Stieleria varia: one gene and its partner. The protein of the gene in region 2 binds, or shares a complex with, the protein of the main gene of each other region. Links are inferred from orthologs where the notes say so. Each region holds a gene or a part of one and is shown on either strand. Other genes may lie near its edges.

Region 1 (8,294 bases), 2.3 Mb from region 2 along the record:
GCTGAAGAGATTTGAACTCTCGACCTCTGCATTGCGAACGCAGCGCTCTCCCAGCTGAGCTACAACCCCTTGGTTTACGGACGTTCTGAAACGACCTTGACTGACGATTCATTTTAGCCCGAGCGTTGCCGACGGGCTAGCAGGCTGTCGATTTAGTAGGCCGACGGCGTTGGCGGCGGGCTTTGTGGGGATGACTCATCCCTTCGAAGCCCGTGGCTAGCGCCATCGGCTCACAAGAATTGTACAACGTACTCAATCGACAGTTCTATCCGCGTAAGGGCGTTTTGGGGATCGGTTTGGCGGCTCACTCGATGATCGCCAGCAGGTCGCCGGCTTCGACTTGCGTGCCGGGAGGCGTTTGGATGGTTTTTACCGTTCCGGTCGCCGGCGCGTTGATGGTCGTCTCCATCTTCATGGCTTCCAGCACCATCAGCTTTTGACCCTCCTTGACCTTGTCACCTTCGCCCACCGCGACCGTGATCACCATGCCGGGCATGCTGGCGGCGACTTGGTTGGGGTTGCTCGGGTCGGCTTTGATCGCGGCTTTGGTGTCGGGTTCGAGCGACTTGTCCACGACGGTGATTTCGCGTGGTTGTCCGTTGAGTTCAAAGAACACCGTTCGCGTGCCATCGGGGTGCGGTTGTCCGACGGCGAGGAACTTGATGATCAGCCGCTTGCCTTCTTCGATATCCACCGCGATTTCTTCGCCGGGCTGTTGGCCGTAAAAGAAGTTCGGTGTGGGCAGGCGTGCGACGTCACCGTAGAGGCCACGGTGCTTGGCAAAGTCCTCGAAGACTTTGGGGTACAGAATCTGGGTCACCGCGGCGCGATCGCTTTCGGATTCCCCCAGTGCTTTGGCCGCGATCGAGCGGGCATCGGCGATGTCCGCGTCGGGCATCGATGCTCCCGGGCGTCCAGTATCGGGTGCTTGATCACCCAAGACGACTTTCAGCACGTTGTCTGGGAATCCGCCTGGTGGTTGCCCCATTCGTCCGGCGAGCAAATCGATCACGCTGCCAGGATAGGCGAGGGCTTTGCTGCTGGTCAGCACGTCTTGGGCGGCCATTTCGTTGGCGACCAAGAACAACGCCATATCGCCGACGGCTTTGCTCGTGGGCGTGACTTTGACGATGTCGCCGAACAGCTCATTGACCTCTGCGTAGCGCTGGCAGACTTCCGCCCAACGGTCGGACAGCCCCAACGCTCGTGCTTGCTGGAATAGATTGGTGTACTGGCCGCCGGGCATCTCGTGTTCGTAGAGGTCACCCGTGGCGGGCAGCACGTAGCTTTCGAATGGCAAGTAGAACTCACGTGCGGCTTGCCAATAGGTCGCCAGTTGAGTCAGGGCTTGTGTGTTGAGATCCGATTCGCGTGGCGTGTCACGCAACGACTCGACCAGCGTGTTCAAGTTGACTTGGCTGGTACCGCCGGAGAGCGGAGCCAAGGCGGCGTCGGCGATCTGGAGTCCTTCGTCGGCAGCCGCCAGAATCGTTGCCGCTTGGATGCCTGCTGTGTCGTGAGTGTGCAAGTGAATCGGCAAGCCGACTTCGTTGCGCAGCGCACGCATCAGGGTGATGGCGGCGCCCGGTTTGAGCAGCCCCGCCATGTCTTTGATCGCCAGCAAGTGGGCGCCCATGCGCTCGAGTTGTTTGGCAAGATCGATGTAGTAGGCAAGGTCGTATTTTCTGCGTCGCGGGTTTTGCAGGTCACCGGTGTAGCAGATCGATGCTTCGCAGATGCCGCCTTCCTCGATCACGGCTTCCATGGCAACCCGCATGTTTTCTTGCCAGTTGAGGGCATCGAAAACACGAAAGACATCCATCCCCGCCTGAACGGCTTCGCGAACAAACAGACGCACCACGTTGTCGGGGTAGTTGGTGTATCCGACGGCGTTGCTGGCTCGCAGCAACATTTGCGTCAAGATGTTGGGGACAGATTCACGTAAGTCGGCGAGTCGTTGCCAAGGAGACTCCTTGAGGAAACGCATCGAGGTATCGAACGTTGCTCCGCCCCACATTTCGAGCGAGAAAAGTTGTGGTGTCAGGTGGGCGTATGCCGGAGCGATGCGGAGCATGTCGTAAGTCCGCACGCGCGTTGCCAGCAGCGATTGGTGCGCGTCACGCATCGTGGTGTCGGTGAACAGCAGGCCTTTTTGTTTCCCGATCCACCGCACCAGACCGTCGACCCCTTCGCTCTTGAAGATATCCCGGGTGCCTTTGGTCGGATGGGCTTTGGGGGAAAGCTCAGGGACGGGCGCGGGCTCGCGGCGGAGGGCGACGGGACGATCGGCGACCAGCGGGTTGCCATTGACGATGGTTTCGCCGAGGAAGGTCAGGATTTTGGTCGCGCGATCGCGGCGTTTGGGCAGCTCGAACAGTTCTGGTGTCTGATCGATCAACCTCGTGGTCGCTTCGCCGGCGAGGAACGTCGGATGGTTGATCAACTGGATCAAGAACGGAATATTGGTTTTGACACCGCGGATGCGAAACTCTTGGAGGCATCGATCCATGCGCGATGCGGCCGCGGCGAGTGAAGGTGCCCGCGCGGTGACTTTGACCAGCATCGAGTCGTAGAACGGATTGACCACGGCGCCGCTGAACGCGGTGCCGGCGTCCAAACGAATGCCCATGCCTGCAGCGCTGCGATAGTGGCTGATGCGTCCGTAGTCCGGGCGAAACTGGTTCGCGGGATCTTCCGTGGTGACGCGGCACTGCATCGCAAAGCCGCTGGTGCGGATTTGCGACTGGGGAGGAATGCAGGTTTCGTCACTGACGAGCGGGTATCCTTGTGCGATCCGGATTTGGCTGCTGACGATGTCGATGCCGGTGACTTCTTCCGTGACAGTGTGTTCGACCTGGATGCGCGGGTTGACTTCGATGAAAAAGAATTCTTGTGCATCGACGTCGTAGAGAAACTCGACCGTGCCGGCGTTTTCGTAGCAGGAGCCACCCGAGTCACCCGAACCGACGGCGCGTCCGATTTTCAGTGCGGCTTGGCAGAGTTCTTCGCGGATCGTTGGGTCCAGATTCGGCGCAGGTGCGATCTCAACTACCTTTTGGTGCCGACGTTGGACGCTGCAGTCTCGTTCGTAGAGGTGCACGATGTCTTTTCCGTCGCCCAAGATCTGGACTTCGATGTGACGAGCACGTTGGACGAAGCGTTCCACGAAGACTTCGTCGCTGCCGAAAGCCGTTTTGGCTTCGCGTTGGGCGGCTTCCAAGGCAGCGGGCAACTCCTCCGCGTTTTGCACCACACGCATGCCACGACCGCCGCCGCCCTTGGCTGCTTTCAGGATGATCGGGAAACCGAGTGATTCCGCGATCTCCAGGGCTTCATCGGGGCCGGTGAGGGCTTGGTTCTTGCCGCCCAGCACTGGAACGCCCGCTTTCTCGGCCAATTCGCGTGCCGAAGTCTTGTCGCCAAGTTGCTCCAGGGAGCGAACGCTGGGACCGACGAAGAGAATGCCGGCTTCCTCGAGCGCACGGGCAAATTCGGGGTTTTCGGAAAGGAATCCATATCCGGGGTGAACCGCGTCCACGTCGTATTTTTGGCAAAGAGCGACGATTGCGTCGATGTTCAGGTAGGAGCGAATGGGCTCCCCGGGCTCCCCAATCTGGTAGGCCTCATCGGCTTTGAAGCGGTGCAGAGCGTAACGGTCTTCGTAGGAGTAGATGGCGACCGTTCGGATCCCCAGTTCGGTGGCACTGCGAAAGACTCGGGTGGCGATTTCACTGCGGTTTGCGACCAAAAGCTTGCGAATGGGACGAATCGTCATTGTGATTGATGAGACCGGTTGGGGAGGAATCAGGAGTGGGGGAGGTAATTTAATCGATTTAATCGTGGGAACGTACCAGCGGTGATCAGGCGAAGTGGATTGCGCCAGGAGGTCTGGCGTGAGGGGGCTCGGTGGCGGGGGATTCTGGCGAATCGACCGTCTTGTGCGGGTTCAAATAGAGGCAGCCAAGATCTGGGAAAACGAGTAAAGTATCTGAGTCGCCCAAATCGGTCCCTTTGCGTCAGCGAATTTTTCCTGGGCGACACAACGCGTCTTTCGGCGAGTGTGGTTCCCGACCCTGCTCAGACCGAGCTCACCTGAGAACAATTACCAAGATCTTTGTTTTAAATTGCGTATGGCCACCGTCGATTCGACCAACCACTCCCATCCCGACGCCGATTCGGCGGCCGGCTTCCCCGCCGAAAATGGGGACAGCCCGCAATCCAATTCCCAAACGGAGAGTAAAGCTGTGCCCCCAAAGAAGCGAGGCGTACCTGAGGGGCTGTGGCTGAAGTGTCCCGGCTGCAACGCATCGATCTACAAAAAAGAGGTCCAGCAGCGGCTGAACGTTTGCCCCAAGTGTGAATACCACTTCTATGTTTCTGCGGTGGAGCGGATCGCCCAGGTGTTGGACGAAGGCACCTTTGAGGCCATGAACGAGCACTTGAGGCCGACCGATCCGCTGGAATTCTCCGATCGCCGTCGCTATGCCGACCGGCTCAAGGGCGAGCAGGAGCGGACCGGACTGACGGACGCCGCGTTGACCGGGACCGGAATGATCCGAGCACGCCGGGTCGCGTTTGCCGTGACCGATAGTGCATTCATCATGGGCAGCATGGGGTCGGTGGTCGGGGAGCGTTTGACGCGGTTGATCGAGCATGCGACGGAACAGAATTTGCCGCTGATCATCATCAGCGCCAGCGGGGGCGGTGCGCGGATGCACGAAGGAATCCTGTCGTTGATGCAAATGGCCAAGGTGTCCGCTGCATTGGCGAGGTATGATCGGGCAGGCGGTCTTTTCATCAGTGTCTTGACCAACCCCACGATGGGTGGCGTAGCAGCAAGTTTTGCGTCGTTGGGAGACTTGGTTTTTGCCGAGCCCAAGGCCTTGATCGGATTTGCCGGTCCGCGAACGATTAAAGCAACGATCGGAATCGAATTGCCCGACGGTTTTCAGACCAGTGAGTTTTTGCTGGAACACGGATACATCGATCGGATCGTGCCACGCAAGAACTTGAAAACCGAGATCGCCAGCGCGATCGACTACTGCGGAAAGTAACGCCCATGGGGCTCCTTGATTCTCTCAAATCAGCGTTCGGCGGATCCGGCGGGTCTGGCGGCCGGATCGACGTGGCGGCGCGGTTTACCAAAGAACGGACCGCCGCAACGGGAACGATGGCCCACTTTTTTGTCGCTCGTGACAACAAGCACGACGGACGACTGGTCGGCGTCAAGATTCTCGATATCGAAAAGATGGAGCTGTTTGAGAATCGCTTCAAAGGTTTGAACAAACCCTCCGAAGGCGAGATCGCGATGCGGATGAAGCACCCCAAGGTGGTGCAGACGTACGAAGTCGGAATTTCCACCAAAGGTGAACCCGTCCTGGTGATGGAGTACATCGCCGGCCCGAGCATGCAGAACATTGTCGTCAAAAAGCAGGAGCATCACGTTGCCGGCAAGCGGTTGATTCTGATTCGGGACATGGCCGAAGCGTTGCAGTACGTTCACGAACAAGGTTTCATCCATCGCGACATCTGCCCACGAAATTTCATCTGTCTGCCCGACACCACCGGAACCAAGTTGATTGATTTCGGTTTGACGGTCCCCGCGACTCCACCCTTCATGGCACCGGGCAACCGGACGGGAACGCCGTTGTACATGTCGCCCGAGATCGTGCGTCGACGCCATACCGACAAGCGGGTCGATATCTTTTCGTTCGGAGTGACCGCGTACTGCTTGATCGCGTTCTCCCATCCTTGGCAAGGAGATGAGGTGACTGGCAAAGCGGCTTTGCAGCACGATACAAAACCGCCGAGACCTTTGTCGGATGTCTGCCCCAACGTCGATCCTCGATTGGCCAAGGCCATCATGCAGGCGATCCAACCCAACGTGGATAACCGCACGCCGACGATCGAGCAGTTTCTGCATTCGGTTCGAACAGTGGAAACAGAGTTTGTTGCCTGATTTGCGATGGTCTCCATCGCGGCCCAAATTCAACGGTCCACTGGTCCACTGGTTCACTGGTTCAACGGTCCACTGACGCGTCGTCGGTCACCAATTCCACATGCTGCGAAACACCGGAAACACCATCCAAACCGACGCTGTCCGACGGTAGCGTTTTGGCTTGCCTTAGTTGCTTCTTTGCCGCTCGTACCGCATTGGCCAAGAAGATCGCCGAGCCGCACCAGATGAGTGAGAATCCGAGCACTCGACCGCGTCCCATCGTTTCGCCAAGGTAGACCGCACCGATCAAGAACTGCAACGTGGGCCCGACGTATTGCAAGATCCCGATCAGCGCCAGCGGAGTACGCTGCGCCGCGGCGGCAAAAAATCCGAGCGGCACAAGCGTTGCTAAGCCGCCGCAGACCAACAACGCATCGATGCGCCACGAGATCTGTCCCATCGAACCCTCGCCCCGTGAGTGAACGATCAGCACGTACACAATCGCGGGGACGATCAGCACGCTCATTTCGATCAGCAGCCCGGCAAAAGAATCCAACTGAGCTTTTTTCTTGGCCAGTGAATAACTGGCAAAACTGGTGGCCATGACAAGGGACACCCAGGGCAGTTTCCCCGCTGCGGCCGTCATCGCGGAAACACCGATCGCAGCGATCGTGATTGCCAACCATTGAGGACGCGACAAACGTTCGCCCAAGAAAACAACGCCCATCAAAACGTTCAGCAACGGGTTGATGTAGTAGCCGAGCGAGGCTTCCAAGACACGGCCATGATTGACCGCCCAAATGAAGGCCATCCAGTTGGCGAAGATCAGCATCCCGGCGACGCCGTGCAACAGCCAAGTCGACGGTCGCCGCAGCTTGCCGAGATAGGCTTGGAATTCGTCTTGGCTGGACCGCAGGAGCTGGATCGGGACGAGGATCGATAAGATCACGGTAGCCCAAATGATCCGGTGGCAAACCAGCTCGACGGAATCGACCTGGGAGAGCTGACGCCAAAACAGCGGAAACAGTCCCCACAGCACGTGCGCGGTGACGGCAAAGATGATTCCGTTTCTTAGTCGGGGCGTGATCACGCGAACGCTTGGCTTTGGATCATTGAGCTGGCCACGGTTTGGGCGGTTGAATCTGTGGGGGCTGAGCGGATTGTCCGCTACGAACGATGGCAGGATGCCACCGTTTGCTGACACGAACGTTGGAATTTCGTTCGCGCTCAGTAGACTGATGAGCATGCAAAATCGTCAATCCGAGCACTTGGCAACCATCGCAGCCGTCGCCCCCCGAACCAATCGAGCTCGCTTGCTCAGCACGCGCTGGCTGTTGGTGCATGCCATCGTGCTGGTCCTCTGGCACACCTCATGGCTGGCGATTGTGATGCTGACGCTGTGGCTTTGCCGAGCGACTCCAGCCAGTTCGCCGACGTTTGCCGCATTTCTGTTGCTCCTGGGCATTGCTTTCCAAGTCACGCTCAGTCGCAGTTATCCCGAATGGCCGCTCAATCGGTTCATCTGTTGGCGACTGCGTCGAATCCTACGGCGACGTGAACCCACAAAGCATTTTGCATGGTCTCCGCAATCTGGCGACTGCGAAGTGGTCGAACTCATCCCTCGATCCCGGTGGCAGGGAGGCCATTTGGACAATGCCATTGATGTCATGGTCGCCAAAGTCGCTGACGGACGACTGCAGATGCTGGGCGATCAGAGCATCTACGACATCCCTGGTCAGTCGATCGTGGATCTTCGGTTTGACGATGTCGTGCTGAGAGGCTGGATGACGCCGACCTTCATGGTCGTGCTGACCGTGGAGACCTCGGATGGGTTGGTCGAACTGCCGCTGGCTCGCCGTGATTTTCGCTGGGGGCAGCTTCGGGCGTCCCGGCGTCGCGCTGAAACCATTGCATGGTGCGGCGAATTGTCGGCGATTGCTAGCGGCTGCGGCCCATCGATCTCTCCGTGGTCGACACCCCAGGGAGGGGGCGAAAACATCATGACGCCGTCATACCGTAACCCCTACCACCCCACGGTAGCTACCAGTTGTTGCTCCGAACCGGGGCAAGCCCGGGCTGTTCAAAATTCGGGGTTGTGACGCTGGAACGCTCCTCAAGTTCCTGTCACCTCTCCCGCTGCAACTGATGGCCCCCAGTGAGCCTCAGGCGCTAGCCGTGGGCCTGAGGCGGATTGTGGTGCCGGCCCACGGCTAGCGCCTGAGGCTCACTCTGATTGCGATGCATGGGACAAAAACATGGACTGAAAAAACAATGTCAACACCAAACTTTGAGTAGTCCAGTCGATATTGTCCGGCGGCAGCCCTTGATTTGCCGCTTCATTCCCGCTATCTTTCTC
Region 2 (17,309 bases):
GTTCGGGGCCGTAGCCGACCACGTCGCCGAGACAGACGATGCGATCGACATTCTGTGTAGCGACATGATCCAAGACGGTTTTGAGCGCCGTCAGATTGCCGTGGATATCGCTAAGGATCGCGGTTCGAGTCACGATGGGGTCAATTCTGGTCAGTGGAGATTGGTCCGCGTGCCGGATCGTGAGCGTGATGGAGCTTACCGACTTTGGTTTGAGCTTACTATCCGTCGGTGCTGCTAACGACCGTGCTTGATTCGGTCGCCCAGCGCGTTGGACAGGTCGGCTTCCGCGTAGATCTTGTTGGCCGTTTTTTCGATATCGTACTCAACACGGCGGAAAGTCACGGTGGGGCCGATCGGGCCGTCTTTATCCAGGATCACGTAGCAAGCACGATTGTCGTCGTCGCGTGGTTGGCCGACGCTGCCGACATTGACCATCGCTTTCTCGCTGCCCAAAACATACTGATAATCACATTCATCGGGGGCGATGAATTCGCAATCAGTGGTGAAAACGCCGGGCAAGTGGGTGTGGCCCATGAAGCAGTACTGTTTGACTTTACCAAACAAGATCTCCATCTTGCGTTGGTCAAAGACGTATTCAGGAAACACGTATTCGTTGGTGGGATCGCGTGGCGAACCATGCACGAACTTGTATTGATCGTCTTCATAGAATCTGGGCAGTTCGCCCAGGAAGTCCCATCTCGCGTTGACTTGGCTGGCCGACCCGGGGCCATTGTCTAGCTGGTCCCGTGTCCAATAGATAGCTTGCAAGGCCATCGGATTGAATCCGTCAGGATCGAACAATGCGGCTTGGTCGTGATTGCCCAAGATTGTCACTTGGGCATGGGTCATGACGTTGTCCAGGCACTCGCAAGGATTGGGGCCATAGCCGATGATGTCGCCGAGGCAAAAAATCTCGTCGACATTGTTCGCACGAATGTCCGCTAAGACCGCGAGCAGCGCTTCAAGATTTCCGTGAATGTCGCTGATCAGAGCTCGCGTCACGTCGATTTTTCCTGAGAATGGCCTGTCCTGCCGCCTAGGCTTGGACCGTGAAAGAACGGATTGTAAGGCAAATCAAAATTTAACAGCAATCCCACGATATATTTCGGAACCAAAGTTTCCATCCATCCCGTACGCGACTGCCCGGTGATTTGAGCTGCCTGATGTCTGAGCCCCATTGTACTTGCCACATCGCGATCGAAACGACAGGACGCTTCGGTTCGCTGGCGGTTTTATTGGGAGATCGAGCGGTTTGGCAGGCCGACTTGCCTCGTGATCGGCGGACCGCGGCCTCGGCTGCACCGGGTTTACAGGAATTACTGCATGTTTGCCGAGAAAATCAATGGTGTCCCCAGTGGATCGATGTCGCGATCGGCCCGGGGTCCTTCACCGGCCTGAGGATCGGCGTGACGATGGCAAAAGCGATCGGATACGCACGTTCGTGGCCGATTGTCGGTGTGGATTCGTTGGCCGGGATCGCCGCTGCGACCTTGGATTCCTTGGACACGCAGCCGGGCGAAATGCCTGCACAGCAGGTGCTCGTCGGGATCAATGCGTTTCGCGGCCAGATTTTTGCAGGCGTCTTTGATGTGGGCGAGCTATTGTCCGCACCCCCAGAAATCCCGCTTGAGTCGCTGTCCAAGTCGCCGCTTACTACGCCACTGACTCCATCCATCTATGCCGAGCGTATGGACGCATCGGTATCTGTCATGGAGTCGGAACAGTGGAGCGAGTTGGTCCAGCAGATGGCGGGTGACCCGACGGTGGTGTTTGCTGGCGATCGAGCCGTCTTTCCGGAATCCCATCAGGGGAAGGTTTCAGGACGGACCGTCAGCGACGCAGTGGGCGTGGGGCGGATCGGGCTACGACTGGCGGCGATGTCGCAGTTTCAGGACGCGATGCGGATTTTGCCGCGATACATCAAGCACAGTTCTGCGGAAGAGAAACGTGAATCGACTCGCTGTGACGACGAATCCCGTCTGGGCCGTAATAAATCACCTGCTTCTTGAGGGCGTCATAGATCGCCGTCAGTTTCACGCTGCGGGGACCGTGAACACAGAAGTAAAACCCGCAAGATTTGCCCCCCCGAACGACTTCACGTTGCGTCATCGGGAATTGGCTTGGCTCCAGTTGTCCGAAATCACACAGTCTTTTTTCGACGAGCAATCGGAATTGGTCAAATGCAACGGTCTGGTGTGAAAACCCGATCATGCGAGGCTGGGGCTGGAAGGAATGGGCTGGTCGGTGAGGTCGATCGTCGCACCGAGGCCCGAGGGGACGCCGACACATTTGAGCGACTTTGCAAAGCCATCCTGAGCTTGGCTGGTGTCGTATCGGCGAGGTCGCCGCGAAAGATTAGTCTTGAAAAAAGACTCAGCCTTGCGACCGCTGCATCTTTCCTGGTCGGTGCCGGTTTTGCGATTTTGTCTGGATCAAAAGCCGAACCTGGCAAAGTTCAACTTGGGAAACCGCGTTTGGGGTCCAGCAAAGAGCCAACCTAATGCTTGTGGGCTTTGCGACCGTCAGGTTTGGTCACTCGCGTGAAAATATCACGCAAAATTTTCTGTTCCAGTGAAGTGTCCCGGCCCAGGGAAATCCATCCCAGCGTTTGGGGGCTGTCGTCGTAGCCGTTGTCCGTTCTCAGCATCGTGCCGTCGTGACGTCGTGACGCCGTCGTCTCGGTCGCGTACTGAGTCCGGTCCGTGTCTTCGATGTCTTTCTGCACGATGACTTCGACCGTATAGGCAGCACCGTTGGGACGCACGATCACGGTTGCCTTGCGACGAATCGATTGCAGTGTGCTTTGAATGCGTTCAAATCCCGCCGTGCTATCTTTGCGCCACGGCTCCATCACCGATGCACCGGTTCGGTATGCCGTCTCGACACGTCCATCGAGCAGCATGCCGTTGGAATTTTGCACCGGCTGTTCGCGAGAGATGCGAAAGTAGTCGTCGACCGTGTCGATGACTTGATGCCAAACGAATTGATCGCTGGCCGGTGGCAGTTCGATCGGATTGGGGACGAACTCATCGACTGGTCGATGGTCGAATCGATACAGCAACTGGCCGCATCCGATCGACAAACCGCACAGCAACATCAGGCACACCAAACACAACGACATGCGTTGGGTGGGAGCCAAGCGAGATGGATCGGCCGCAGCAACCGTGCGATTCATCGCAACAGACCTCGCAACAGTCCCTTGGATGCGGCGCGAGGGATTTCATCGGGGTTGACCGAATTGTCAGCGGTACTGGGCAGCGGTTGATCGCCCATCATGCTTTCGGGCAACGGCATCGAGCCGGGCATGTCGTCGGGAAAGCGTGTCCAGATCGGAACACGTTTTTCCATTTCGCGGATCATTTTTTGTTCCGCCTTGGCGATCTTTTGCTTCTTCAGCGTCTCGCGAATCTTGTCTTGAACGTCACCCAGCGGCGTCACGCCGGCCGGCTTGCGTTCCAAGACACGGACGATGTGCAGGCCGTCGTCGTCACGGATGACTTCGCTCATTTCGTTCAGTGGAATCGAAAAGACTTGATCTTCGATGGCTTGTGAGGCCAAGGCGCCACGATTGGTCCAGCCGTGCAGTCCGCCGTCGCTGGCAAAGGGCTCTTCGCTCTTTTGTTTCGCCACCGGCGCAAATGTTGGGCTGCCTCCATAAAACGCTTCACGCCCCATCTCAGTGATCGCTCCTTGCGTTTCATCCATTGACGGGTGTTTGGCAAACAGTGCCGACAACTGTTCCCACCGAGCTTGCGCGGCGTGCGAGAACTCTTCTTGGTGCGACAAGTAGTACTGATTGATCTCCGCAAGCGTGACTTCGGGGTCTTGGTCGATTTTGCTGCGCATGTACATGTGGCCCAGCATGGCGTCGGTAAAGTTTCGCTGCCGGGCGGCGATCGAAGAACCTTGTTTGCGGAGGATCGCATCGATTTTGGCAAGGTCCTCCGTTTCGTGGACCTCTTGCAACTTCTTCAGTTCCCCTTCGCGAAACATTTCGCGGGCGCGTTGATCCATCATCTTGGAGATCTCGCGTCGCTTTTCCGCCGTCTGCGTGGCGACTTGTTCCAGCAGGAAAAGCTCTCGCATGGTTTTCGATCGTATCAATTGCACGAGTTCTTGTCGCACCAAGCCGAGTCGGATTTCGCGCAACTGTTCTTCGGGGACCGTTGTGTTGGCTTGCTTGAGTCCCTCCTTGATCCTCGCGTCGACTTTCTCGATCACGTCGCCCAGCAGGATCCGAGACTGACCGACGACAGCGAGCACGGCTGCCGGGTCTTGGGGCAATTCTGTCGCGTTGTTTCCTTGATCGCCATTTCCTTGATCGCGGGTCGGCAGTTGGGCAATGCCTTGAGCCGAGCACGTGGACGAGTATTCGGACGTGGCCGGTGCGACAACGGTCACCGCGAACACCATGCTCAACAGCGCCACTGCGCTGGCAAAGCTTCGTCGCAAAGACGTTGAGTTACAGCTTGGGTTACAACTACTGAAGGGCATTTCGTTGCCTGTGCGTCGACATATCGGATCAGATGAAGCGTCAGAAGGCACGTGGGAGGAGCGGTTGCTCGAATGCTTGCTCGAATCTGCTTGCTCGGAGACCTTCGTATTGCGTACATAGCGGTCTGTTGCCGAGCGGGACAAGAGCAGAGCGGCGGTCGCAGGAAAATCTGGCGGTAATTTCTTTGCGAGAGAAAATCAGCGTTGACAGCCGTTTGGCTGGGTTGTTAATCCCGGCACCATCAAACACTCCTGGAGCTTTATCGATGGTAAACGTTTTGCGGGAATCGTTTACTGGCCAATGAGATTGGCCGGAGCATTCTCGGTTCGTGGCGACGGTTTCTGGGTCAATCGTCTCGACGAGCCGCTCCACGGTGAAGTCTCCACAGCGCATCGGGGTGTCGCTCACGCGGCACCCCGATGCTCGATACACTGGTGCAATGGGTCCTGCAGCACGCATCTCAAGGCTGCCGGCGCAGCTGGCCGCCCCAGTGAGCCTCAGGCGCTAGCCGTGGGCCTGAGGCGGATTGTGGTGCCGGCCCACGGCTAGCGCCTGAGGCTCACTTTGATTGCGATGCATGGAACGAAAACATGGACTGAAAAAACAATGCCAACCCCAAATTTTGAGACGTGATTGTCTCACCCTGTCAGGGTGAAATAGAGACTACAACCATTCACCCCAGGGCGTCGCTTCGCTTTGCCCTGGGCTTTCATGTTCAGGCCCTTTCAGGGCGTAGCACGATCCGCGCCTTGTCATTTTCCCCAGCTACGTTGAGGGAGGTGACAGAAACCGGCGGAGTGAGCTCCTGTCGCAAACCCCAATTCTTGGCAACCCAAGTCCAGGCTCATCAAGAACGCCTCCCAGACGTCTATGATTGACTTGTCTAGGCTAGCGTCCGCCGAGAAAGGCTGACGTACAGGTGTTCTTTTGTTACAGTAGTCTCATGTCTCGCCCCGCCACACATTCGTCTCGCTATTTGCTGTATCTGTTCATCGGAGTCGGCTTGGGCGCCGCCATTGGCATGCTGCGGATCTGGAGTAGCCCCAATGAATCGGGTACTGACAACACTCCGTCGGCCGACGTCCGCACGGAGAGCGAGCCGGTGGAGGTCACTTGGCAGGCGGTCTTGAATCGCGTTGCCGACGAGTCCGCGGAAACGTTGCAGGTGTCAAACTTTGCGATCGACGACACGTCGGTCCAGTCGCTGCGTGATGGGTTTGGGTTTGTCGAGACAGTGATCATCGACGAAGGCGTCATTACCGATGACGGTGTCGATGCGATCGCGGACCTGCCGGCTTTGCGGCATCTGCGGTTGAGAAAATCGCCGATCTCCGATGTGGGATTCAAGCGGCTTGCCGAGTGTTCTTCCCTGATGATCCTGAACTTGCCCGATGCGGTGTGCACGCCGGAGGGAGTCGCGACGCTTGCGGCATTGCCCGATTTGCGGCAACTGCGACTCGGTTCGGACGCTTTGACGCGAGAAACGGCCGCTGCGGTCGCGTCGATTGGATCACTTCGCAGCGTGCATTTGATCGGCGTGCCGATCGACGACGAGGGGCTCAAACAGATCGCAGCGTTGCCGAAGCTGCAGTCGCTGTATTTGGACGACAGCGATGTGACGCCAGACGGCTGGGAGTGGTTGTTTCAGAATCATGCCGACTTGCACGTCCACGTCGACCAACATCATCATGATCGTGATCCATCGCCTCATCCCCATTAACGCTTTTTGAAAGCCAGTTTGTGACTGAACGAATCAATCGCCTGCGTGACCGTTTTCAGGATTTGAAGATCGATGCGATGTTGGTTTCCAATGAAATCAACGTGGGCTACTTGAGCGGCTTTACCGGCGATAGCTCATGGTTGTTGATCACGGAGGGCTCCGCCACGATTTTCAGTGACGGTCGCTATCGCACTCAGATTGCCAGCGAGTGCCCCACGTTGAAATGCGTGATCCGCACGCCCAGCCAGCAAATGGTTGAGATGGTGCGAGAGGGTGTTGGCGAGTTGCCCGACGCTCGGATCGGAATCGAATCTCAGCACATCAGTGTTGCGATGATGTCTTCGCTGACAGAGAAATGCCCTGAAACGAATTGGCAGCCTGTCGAGTCGGCGGTCGAAGGCTTGCGGATGATCAAGGACGCGAGGGAGATCGAGACCTTGCGGCGGGCGGTGGACATCAACCAGCGTGCCTACCAGTCCGTGGTGGCAAAATTTCGACCGGAGTGGACCGAGCGCGAGATCGCGTTTGAGTTGGAAGCGACCATGCGGTTCTTGGGAGGGCAGGGAGTTAGCTTTCAGCCGATCGTGGGCGCAGGTCCCAACGGAGCCCTCCCTCACTACCGTCCCGGAAACGTGGCCATCGGCGATTACCCGACCCTGCTGGTCGACTGGGGGACTTTTTATGGCGGGTACGCCAGCGACATGACTCGGACGCTGCATCGCCCTGACGCGTCGGAAAAATTTCGGTCGGCCTATTTGGCGGTTCTGGACGCTCAACTGGCGGCGATCGACAAAATCAGGCCCGGTGTCGCTGCACAAGACGTCGACACGGCGGCCCGCGATGTGCTGAAGAACGCGGGCTTGGGCGACTATTTTGTCCACGGGCTTGGGCACGGAGTGGGGCTGCAAATCCACGAGGCGCCCCGCATGTCGGCCGTCAGCACGGAGAATTTGGCGGTCGGGATGGTCATCACGGTTGAGCCCGGTGTTTACTTTGAAGGCGATTTTGGGATTCGCATCGAAGACGACGTGCTGGTGACCGAAACAGGGCACGAGGTTTTGAGCACCTTGCCAAAGGGCCTCGATGATTGTCAGCTAATTCTGTAAAACCTCCACATTCTGAATCCGCACCGTAGGCTTGCAGCAGAACAAACCGCCCATCCGGGTGGCGTCTCGGCAAGGGTCACGATTCCGAATAACCTGAGACATTCACCACCAATTTGCGTCAACACGGACGCGACGGCGGTTTGGGCGACCATTGCTGGATGATCGCGGTGGCCAACGCACGACCGTCAGACACAAAATATTTTCGATGAGCAGTCAAGCATGAGCAAAGGCAAGCACGCGGGCGAAAGCGTATTCGACATTGAACGCATTCGTGAAATCGTACGGCTGATGGAACAGCACGAGTTGGTGGAAGTCGACCTGCAGCAGGGTGACGATCGAATCAAGCTCAATCGCGGCGGCGTGGCCCCGGTCTATGCCGCAGCACCGGCCGCGGCGCAACCAGCCTTCGCCCCCGCAGCGGCACCCGCGGCCGCGCCGGCTGTTCCCGACAACACGATCACGATCAACGCGCCGATGATCGGAACGTTTTATTCTCGAGCCAATCCCGATGCCGAGCCGTTCGTGCAAGTCGGCCAGACGGTGACGCCGGACACGATCGTCTGCATCGTCGAGGCGATGAAGGTGTTCAATGAGATTCCCGCCGAGTGCAGCGGCAAAGTCGTCGAAGTCTTGATCCAGGACCAGCAGGCCGTTGACTTTGGCAAGCCCATGTTCCGCATTGCACCCAACGCGTGAACCCACTCGACCCGATTGACGAAGCGAATCTGTGTTCCAAAAAATCTTGATCGCCAATCGTGGCGAAATCGCACTGCGGATCATCCGCGCCGCCCGAGAGATGGGCATCGGCACCGTCGCGGTGTACAGCACCGCCGACGCGGGCTCGATGCACGTCCAATTGGCCGACGAAGCCTACTGTGTGGGCGGCCCCAAGAGTTCGGAGAGTTACCTGAAGATCGATCAGATCATCGCGGCTGCGGAAGTCGGCGATGTCGACGCGATCCACCCCGGCTACGGCTTCTTGGCCGAGAACGCTCATTTCAACGAAGTCTGTCGGTCCAGTGGCTTTGAGTTCATCGGTCCCAGCCCCACGGCGATGGAACAGTTGGGCGACAAGAATACGGCCCGATCGATGGCGATCGCCAACAACGTTCCAGTCGTGCCCGGCAGCGATGGCTTGATCGAAGACGACGCGACGGCGTTGGCAACGGCTCGTCAGATCGGTTATCCGGTTTTGATCAAAGCGACCGCGGGTGGCGGTGGCAAAGGCATGCGGGTGGCTGAAGACGAGGAGTCGCTGCTTACTTCGGTGCAGCAAGCACGCACGGAGGCCGAAGCCGCATTTGGCAATGGCGGGGTGTACTTGGAACGTTACGTCACCTCACCGCGGCATATCGAAGTCCAAGTGATCGCGGACACACACGGCAATGTTTGCCATTTGTTCGAACGCGATTGCAGCGTTCAACGTCGGCATCAGAAACTGATCGAAGAAGCCCCCAGTCCGAACTTGCCCGAAGAACGTCGGCAGGCGATCTGCGATGCGGCGGTCAGGATGATCCGCGGCGCGAATTACTCCAACGCCGGTACGGTCGAGTTCATCGTTGATGCAAACAATGATTTCTTTTTCATCGAAGTCAACGCGCGGATTCAGGTGGAACACCCGGTCACCGAAATGATCACCGGTGTGGACTTGATCAAAGAACAGATTCGGGTCGCCTCGGGGCTGCCCTTGTCGTTCAGCCAGTCGGACTTGCAATGCACCGGCCACGCGATTGAGTGCCGGATCAACGCCGAGAACCCGGATCGAAATTTCATGCCGTGCCCGGGCAAGATCCAAGAGTTCTACGCTCCAGGCGGATTCGGCGTCCGGTTCGATTCGCACGTTTATGGCGGCTACACGGTGCCACCGTACTACGACTCGATGATCGGCAAGCTAATCGTTCACTGCAAAACGCGGGACGAGGCGATCGCGACGATGCGACGGGCGTTGAAAGAGATCCGCAGCACCGGCGTCACCACCACGGCGTCGTTTCATGACCAAGTCCTGCAGCATCCGGAGTTTGTCGCCGGCACGCACGACACCAAATTCGTCGAACGCGAATTCACTCGTTGAACCAATTTGACGCTCGTGGCGTAATCGGACTGGCTTTTCTACGCTCTACGAGGAATGGGATCTTTTGAATCCGTCGTTTATCGGATGGTTGATTGCGGTGACCGTGTTGCCGCCGATGCTGATCAGTTGGATCAGCCTGTATCCGGTACGACGGTTCGCGTTTCGGCTGGGACTGGTGGCCAACGAAGGCGGCCATAGCACACACTCCGGCAGCACTCCCGTCGGCGGAGGCATCGGAATTTGGCTGGGGATCATCGGGACCTTCGCCGCTGGAACCATCGCATTGATGGTGGTCAGGCAGTCGCCAGACCTGCAGTCTCATATGCCGGAAACGATCACGCCTTATCTGGATGGCATTTGGCAGCGATGTGGCACGCTGTGGGGGCTGATGGGCGCGGCCACTGTGTTGTTCGCGTTGGGGATTTGGGACGACAGACGCGGCGCCCCCGTGATGATTCGCTTGGTGGTCGAGTTTGCGGTGGCAGCGTTCGTGGTCTTGGTCCTCGGTTTTAGCCTGACCGCATACATCGGGTTGCCGTGGTTGACACACGTGATGTCCGTGTTGTGGATCGTTGCGGTGATCAATTCGTTCAACATGCTGGATAACATGGACGGGCTGAGCGGCGGTGTGGCCGCAATCATCGCCACATCGATGGCGGCCGTGATGTTGACGACACCGAGTCCGGGCACCGCGCAGCCACAGTTCTTGGTCGCGTCACTGTTGTTGGTGGTGTGTGGCGCGTTGCTGGGATTTCTTTGGCACAATCGACCACCGGCCAAGATCTTCATGGGGGATGGTGGCAGCTATCTGGTTGGCTTTTTGATCGCCGTTGCGATGTTGATGGCAACCTTTGCCAGTACACCCAGGCCGCATGCTGTTCTGGCACCGGTCTGTGCGATGGCCATTCCGCTGTACGATATGACCACCGTGTTGTGGATCCGGATCCGCGAAGGACGCAGTATCTTTGTGGGTGACCGCAGCCACTTTTCGCATCGCTTGGTCGACCTGGGGCTCAGTCGCGCCCAAGCCGTGATGACGATCCATCTGGTGACCGGCACGTGTGGTTTGGCAGCCGTCTTGCTCGCGCATGTGTCGGTGTTGCAAGCGGTCGCGGTCCTGGGGATTGTCGCTTGCATGTTGATGCTGGTCGTCATTTTGGAGTCGACCGGATGGCGAAAAAACGAAAACTGAAACCACGAGCCGATCGAGCCGCAAGCGTTCAACATGAACCCGTTTCCAACGAAGCGTCCGCCGTGTCAGATTCGCCGCGATCACTGTTGAGTTTGCCAAACGTCGCGATCGCTTTGCTCGCCGGGATCGTGGTCTATGGTTGGTACTCACCCAGCGACAGCACCGAAGTCGAAACGGGGGCGGCGTTGTGGTTCGGCGTTTTGTCGCTGGCCCTATTGACGCTGACTTGGGGCATTCGCGGTTGGAATGGTGAACTCGTTGATCCAAGCAATCGCAGATCAACGCATTGGATTGATGGAGCGACTTGGGCGTTAGCGATCTGGATGGCCGTTGCGGCTTGGGCGACTTGTCCCCCGGGGAACCTGAGGGCGGCAACCAACGAAGCGTGGCTTTGGGTTTCCGCGGCTGCCGTTTTTACATCGGCTCGCTACTGGCTGGCCGATATCGGCATCCGTCGCGCAGCGTGGAGCCTGATGATTTCGATCGCTGTCGCGACAGCGATCTTGGCTTTGTATCAGCAGGTGATCAGTTTGCCGCAAAGCCGAGCAGATTACCTCGCGGATCCCGATGGCACGCTCAGGATGCTGGGCTTGTCAGCACCGCTGGGTTCCGCCGAACGAATGATCTTTGAAAATCGATTGTTCGATGGCGGGCCGACCGCGACCTACGCGTTGGCCAATTCGATGGCGTGCGTCGTGCTGATCGGTTGCGTGCTGTCGTTGGGTTGGATGGTCAATCGGTGGCGACACAATTGTGTTTTGCAGAAAAGTTTCTCAGTCGCAGTTTTCGCATCGTGCTTTTTGGGGCTGCTGCTCTCCAGCAGTCGATCCGCATTTCTTGCGTTTGCAGTGGGCGCGGTTGCAGTGCTGCTGCTGTGCCGCGATCCATCACGGCAGGAATCCACCGAGCGAACAGCGAGACGATCGTTGCGACGATCATTTGCACTTGCGGGAGTTGGGGCTGGCGTGATGAGTCTGATCACCGTCGCGGTACTGTTATTCGGGCGCAAGGAATGGGTCGAACAAGCACCAGCGTCGCTCGCCTTTCGGCTGCAATACTGGCGAGCAACCTTGGCGATGGCGTGGCAACATCCGGTCTTCGGCGCGGGACCGGGTGGATTTCAGTCTCTGTATCAGCGGTATCGGACGCCGGGATTCAGTGAGCAGCCTGCCGATCCGCACAACTTTGTTTTCGAAACACTGGCATCGGGCGGTTTCGTTGCGGTCGGAATCTTGATCGTCTTGTCGGTTAGCATTGCTGTTGCCGTAGTCAAACGCCCCCCCAGTCCCCGTGGTGGACGAGGTCACGAGTCCCATCCACCCGCGATCGCCCCCCCGTACGTGAAAACCGACGCGTTTTGGTTGGGCGCAGGATTGTCACTCTCCATGATCTGGATCTTGGGAGCGTTGATCAATCGAATGCCTGATGGTGCGTCTCACATGATCGCTGTTCCCATCGCCATCGCAGTCGCGTGGGCATTGAATCGACGAGCAAGCGAGATGAATGACGCGACGTTGGACATTCTCAACGCCGTTGCCGGGCTCTGCGCTTTGATTCATCTGTCGGCCGCCGGTGGATGGACCGTGCCCGGCGTCGCCATGTTCGTGTGGTTGTTGGCGGCATCCGTGACGGCTGATTCACAGACAATCGCCGAAGTTGGAACCGATGATGAGTTGCCGCCGGATTCGCGGTCGCGGATGACCAGGGCGGCGATCGGCGTGGCCTCCGGACTGGCATTGCTGGTACTGATGCGGTTCATTTCACTCGGACCTGTGATGGACGCGGAGTTGGCGATGATGAAAGCCGAGCGGGTCGTCGAGTCCTCGCGTTCGGATTCCTCGGAGTCCGCAGTCCTGGACGCGATCCAGGATGCCATCGACGCGGACCCGTGGGCTGTTCGGGCACCGATGTGGCTGGCCAGCCAAACGAGCTGGCAAGTGATCCAGAGTGACACTGCGTCAAACCGCCAACAGTGGCTAGCCGCTATACGAAGTGTTCGTGATCGCGCGGGGCGGGACATCTCCGTCTATCGGACTTTGGGTGGCCAAACGTTGCACGTGTATCAGCGTTGGGGGCGGAACGAGGATCTGGAGCTTGCCCAGCAATTCTTTGAGCAGGCAATCGAGCATTCACCGTCCGACCAGGGACTACTGGCCCAATTGGCGGCCATCGAGGCGGCGACGGGAAACCTGGATCGGTCTCGTGAATTGGCCCGTCGGGCCCAAGAATTAGCGGATTTGTCGGGTGACGTGGTGCGTGACCTGCAGCGCCAATTCATTTTTGTCGTGCAGCACTTGGGGGGCCCTGCCGGTCAGGAGGCAGTTCGACGGCCAGCAAGCGAAGTCTTGGCGAACCAACTGTCGGGAATGGCCGTAAAGTAGGGATCGGAACCGGTCCCCGCGATTCCGTTGCCGCTCTGAAGGGGCCAACCGTCCATTCATCCTTTCCACTCGTTTGCTCTAATTCGGTGTCGATAGTGAAGTTTTACTGGTTACTAATCGGACTGGCGGTGGTCACGGGCTCCGTTTCCGCCTGGGCGTACAACTACAACCGCTACGGTTCCCGCGAAGGGCGTCTCGGTGCCATCACGATGGACGGAACCATCAACGGCAAGAATGTGATGGCGGAAGTGGCCAAGGGCTACTCCACGTCGCTCGCCAAAGTCGAAATGCTTAATGACCCGACATTTGATTTCGGTGCGATGGCTCCGGGTACCAAGGGAAATCACACCTTCACGGTCAAGAATGTCGGCGGAGAGCCGCTGACACTGGAGCTGGGAGCGACGACCTGCAAATGCACGCTGGGAAAACTTGCCAACAGTTCTCTGGCCCCCGGCGAGACGACCGACATCGAGCTGGAATGGAACGTCAGTGCAGGGAAAACGACGTTTGAGCAGTCCGCTCAGGTGCGGACCAACGACCCGATGCGGCCCGCGATCGACTTCAAAATCAGTGGCCTTGTCCTGCGTGAAATGGAAATCGAACCTCGCGAACTGACCTTTGGTTCGGTGGCCTCGGGCGATCCGTTTGAGTTTGATTTCAAGATTTACAGCTACATGGATGAGAAAATCGTCCCGGATTCGCAGGCGTTTGCCAGCGAAGAGCTAACGAAATTGACGCAGTTCGAAGTCACGGAGTTTGAACCCAGCGAAGCCGACGGGGTCCACAAGTCGGCGAAACAAGGTTTTGCCATCAAAGCAAAGGTGGGATCGGGCATGCGGCAGGGTGCCGTCAGCACCAATTTCTTGTTCGGATTCCAGAAGCTTGACGAAAACGGCGACGTCATCTCAACCGAGGAATCGACCAAGGAAAAAGGTGACAAGTACTACTTTACCGCGTCCGCTGCCGGACGGGTCATTGGCTCCCTCAGTATGCTGGAAGGCCAGAAGGTCAAGTCCGTCAGCGGTGGCGGTTATGTCTTCGACTTCGGCAAGCTCGGCCCAGAAGACTCCACGATTGGCAAATCGTTTGTGGTGTTAAAGGGTAGCGAGAAGGACGCCACTAACCTTACCATTGGGGAAAGTTATCCCGATGACGTGATCCAGGCAAAATTGGGCGATCCGATCGGCAGGGGGTCTATGAAGATGTACCCGCTGACGCTGGAAGTTATCGTGGGTGAAAAGCCGATTGAGCTTTCAGGGAAAAACAAGGACGAGTACGGTTGGGTCTGGATCGAGTCCGATAATCCCAAAGTTAGCCGAATGAAGCTGGCGGTAAAGGTTGCCGCCCAGCCGAGGCCATAGCCTAGCCACCCGCGAGCTGACCAGCGTGCGGTGGCACTCAACGGATCGCGGTGTGATTTTGAACCAGTTCGTCCACAACACTGAACCACGAGCGCCTGGAGCGCCTGAATTTTCGATGTCGGCTCTGCAAAACGCTTGCGTGTTGTGTGGACGTGTTGTCATCGCATGGGCGGGACTATTGCTGACCCTGACAGGTTGCACATCGCAGTCGGACCAACCAAGCGATTCCGATGTGACGGCCGCGCGTTTGCTATCGCCCCACGTCGTGGCGAGGCCAAGTCTCTCCAGTCCGCTGCCCGATGGATTTGTCGCTCCGAGCGATTTCGGCAGCACACACGATGCTGCAGGTTCATTTTCGGCAAAGGTCGATCCGTCGCAGATCACCGCTCCGACCGTGGTCAAACGCATCGGGTTGGACAATTCGTTTGATCGTCACAGGGCTTGGAGCCTGGAGCGACTCCACGCCGAGTTCGCATCGGACCGCTCCGACCAACTCGTTCAGGCGATTGAGTTGATCCAAAAAAACGGCCTGCCGCCATTGCCCGAGGGCGCGGACGAAGATGAAGCGGCAGAGGATGCGGGGGTCGGTGGACCTGCCGCTGCAGAGGACGCAGGCGTTGGGCCATCGTCGTCCGATCTGGGTCCCGTTGAGATCATCCCCACGCCACGTGCGCAGCCGGAGGTCAAAGCGGAAGTGATCCCGACGCCTCTGGGGATCCCAGAACGCAAGATGAATGGGCCGATCACTCGCATCGCCTCCGAGCCCGAGCCCGCCAAGGGCGCGCCGTCTCAACCAGCCAACACGCCGCCCAACCCAAAGATGACTCCGGGGACAGTCCCTGTGGATGATGTCGACAATGAATTCGGCATCGCAGGGCTCGCCGGCGTCAAGAAGGAACCAGACGACTACCAGACTTGGGAAAAACCCGATGTGGCCTTGTTCGTCACCGGCAACCAACACGGGTACATCGAGCCGTGCGGCTGCACCGGATTGGACAAACAAAAGGGTGGCGTTGCCAGACGCCATACCTTCATGACCCAGTTGAGAACCAAAGAATGGGATCTCGTGCCCATTGATGCCGGCAATCAGATCCGCCGAATCGGACAACAGGCTGCGATCAAGTTCTCGTGGTCAAGCAAAGCCTTGCAGGTGATGAAGTACGAAGCGGTCGGCTTTGGTCCAGACGACATGCGAATCAACCCGGGTGATTTGATCGCCAGCGCCCTTGATTCCCCTGAACCGATCTATGTTGCTGGTAATTTGGTCCTGCTGGATCCCTCGCTGATCCCCAGTCACAAGGTTGTCGAGAAAGGCAAGTGGAAAATCGGCATCACGACGATCCTGGATGCGGACGAATTGACCGCGCCACTGAGTCCTGAGGTCGTGCTCAATGACGCAGAGAAATCGGCCAAGGAAGTCTTGGGCAAGCTGCAGAGTGAGGGCGCGAATTTCAAAGTCATGACGTTCTTTGGCTCTGAAGAAAAGGCAAAGAAGCTGGCGCAGCAGGTTCCCGGTTATGACCTGATCATCGTTTCGGGCGGCTACGGCGAACCGACGTATCAGCCACAGCCGATCGAGAACTCAACGACGCAAATCATCCTGACGGGCAATAAAGGCATGTACGTCGGGCTGGTTTCTTTGCGAGAAAACAAACCGTTTCAGTACGCTCGCGTTGCCTTGACCAGCGAGTTCGAAGATTCTCCCGAGATGCGTGGCATCATGAAAGACTATCAGCGTCAATTGCAAGACGTTGGTTTTGCCGATCTCGGCTTGAAACCCATCCCGCATCCTTCGGGTGAGAAGTTTGTCGGCTCGGAGGCGTGTGGGAAGTGTCACACGGAAGCCATGGCGGTATGGAGTGGCTCGGCGCACTTCGACGCCACGGCGCACATCGTCAAGCCACCGGAAGGACGCGGCGATGTCCCGCGTCACTTTGACCCCGAATGCGTCAGTTGCCACGTCACAGGCTGGAATCCGGAAAACTACTACCCCTACGAAACCGGATACTTGAGCCTCGAGAATTCCAAGCATCTGTTGGGGAACGGCTGCGAGAATTGCCATGGCCCAGGCGGCAGCCACTCGGCAGCCGAAGCCGAGGGCTCGGACGTTTCTTTGGAACGCAAGAAAGAATTGAGGATGGCGATGCAGTTGCCCTTGGACAAGGCGAAGGAGCACTGCATGAAATGCCACGATCTGGACAACAGCCCTGACTTTCACGACGAAGGTGCATTCGAAGACGAGTACTGGCCCGAAGTCGAACACTACGGCGTGAAGTAAATTTTTCAAGTGACGCCCCCCTGTTTGACCCGCAGCCGAAGGCGCAGGAGACGCTATCAACCGGCTTGCCCCGCAGAGTCAAACGCCGCTTCCGCCTGCGCCTGCGGCTACGGGTCAAACGAAGGTGTGCGAAACCCGTTTCCGCCGTAGCCAACCGCAATTCCTTCAGAATTCGTAGGTCATCCTTGTCGCTACCGGTTGAATCTGCACCTTGGTATTGACAATGCTATCTGGCGATTCCCACCTCTGCCCTGTTCTCCATCGCACTCTCGGCCACCCATGCATAATGAACTCGACATCTTGGTGGTAGAAGACGACATGGACGAGCGGATGAACATGGTGGACATCCTGGAGTTAGATGGGCATCGAGTCATGGCGGTGGGCACGGCCGAGGAAGCTTGCGAGCTGGCACGGTCCCAGAAGGTTGGCGTGATCATTTTGGATCGCAACCTGCCCGACGGTACGGCAGACGAGGTCTTGCCGCGGCTCAAGAGCTTACTGCCCAGTTCACATGTGGTGGTGGTTACCGGCTACGCGGACCTCGACAGTACGATCGCGGCGTTTCGACATGGAGCGGCCGACTACATCTTAAAGCCGATCAACCCGGACGCATTGCGTCACAGTCTGGAACGGATCGCTCAAGTCGCCCGAGTGGAGTACGAGTTGAGTCAGGAGCAACAGTTCGCAGATCAGATCTTGAGCACC

Evidence for each region.
Region 1: the proteins of accB (region 2) and accD are in contact, whole or in part, in a solved structure (PDB 8UXZ), measured with the Escherichia coli proteins. The link is inferred for Stieleria varia from one-to-one orthologs.

What each region holds. Positions count from the first base shown.
Region 1 is NZ_CP151726.1:3,913,296-3,921,589, reverse strand. Bases 3,299-6,092 are described here. They hold accD (acetyl-CoA carboxylase, carboxyltransferase subunit beta), read left to right. Parts: upstream 3,299-4,130; coding sequence 4,131-5,054; downstream 5,055-6,092. Other genes in these bases: rarD (EamA family transporter RarD), read right to left, coding at 6,021-6,092; Pla52nx_RS12895 (serine/threonine protein kinase), read left to right, coding at 5,060-5,959; Pla52nx_RS12905 (pyruvate carboxylase), read right to left, coding at 3,299-3,775. In the rest of the region: more of Pla52nx_RS12905, read right to left, coding at 305-3,298; more of rarD, read right to left, coding at 6,093-7,184; Pla52nx_RS12885 (hypothetical protein), read left to right, coding at 7,177-8,037.
Region 2 is NZ_CP151726.1:6,225,808-6,243,116, forward strand. What follows is about bases 6,562-9,278. They hold accB (acetyl-CoA carboxylase biotin carboxyl carrier protein), read left to right. Parts: upstream 6,562-7,540; coding sequence 7,541-8,017; downstream 8,018-9,278. Other genes in these bases: Pla52nx_RS21135 (M24 family metallopeptidase), read left to right, coding at 6,562-7,321; accC (acetyl-CoA carboxylase biotin carboxylase subunit), read left to right, coding at 8,049-9,278. In the rest of the region: Pla52nx_RS21105 (metallophosphoesterase family protein), read right to left, coding at 1-133; Pla52nx_RS21110 (metallophosphoesterase family protein), read right to left, coding at 235-1,002; tRNA (adenosine(37)-N6)-threonylcarbamoyltransferase complex dimerization subunit type 1 TsaB, read left to right, coding at 1,164-2,009; Pla52nx_RS21120 (hypothetical protein), read right to left, coding at 2,498-3,175; Pla52nx_RS21125 (peptidylprolyl isomerase), read right to left, coding at 3,172-4,428; Pla52nx_RS21130 (hypothetical protein), read left to right, coding at 5,439-6,215; more of Pla52nx_RS21135, read left to right, coding at 6,236-6,561; more of accC, read left to right, coding at 9,279-9,392; Pla52nx_RS21150 (MraY family glycosyltransferase), read left to right, coding at 9,508-10,584; Pla52nx_RS21155 (O-antigen ligase family protein), read left to right, coding at 10,563-12,965; Pla52nx_RS21160 (DUF1573 domain-containing protein), read left to right, coding at 13,061-14,326; Pla52nx_RS21165 (multiheme c-type cytochrome), read left to right, coding at 14,442-16,604; Pla52nx_RS21170 (ATP-binding protein), read left to right, coding at 16,884-17,309. UniProt on the Escherichia coli protein: This protein is a component of the acetyl coenzyme A carboxylase complex; first, biotin carboxylase catalyzes the carboxylation of the carrier protein and then the transcarboxylase transfers the carboxyl group to form malonyl-CoA.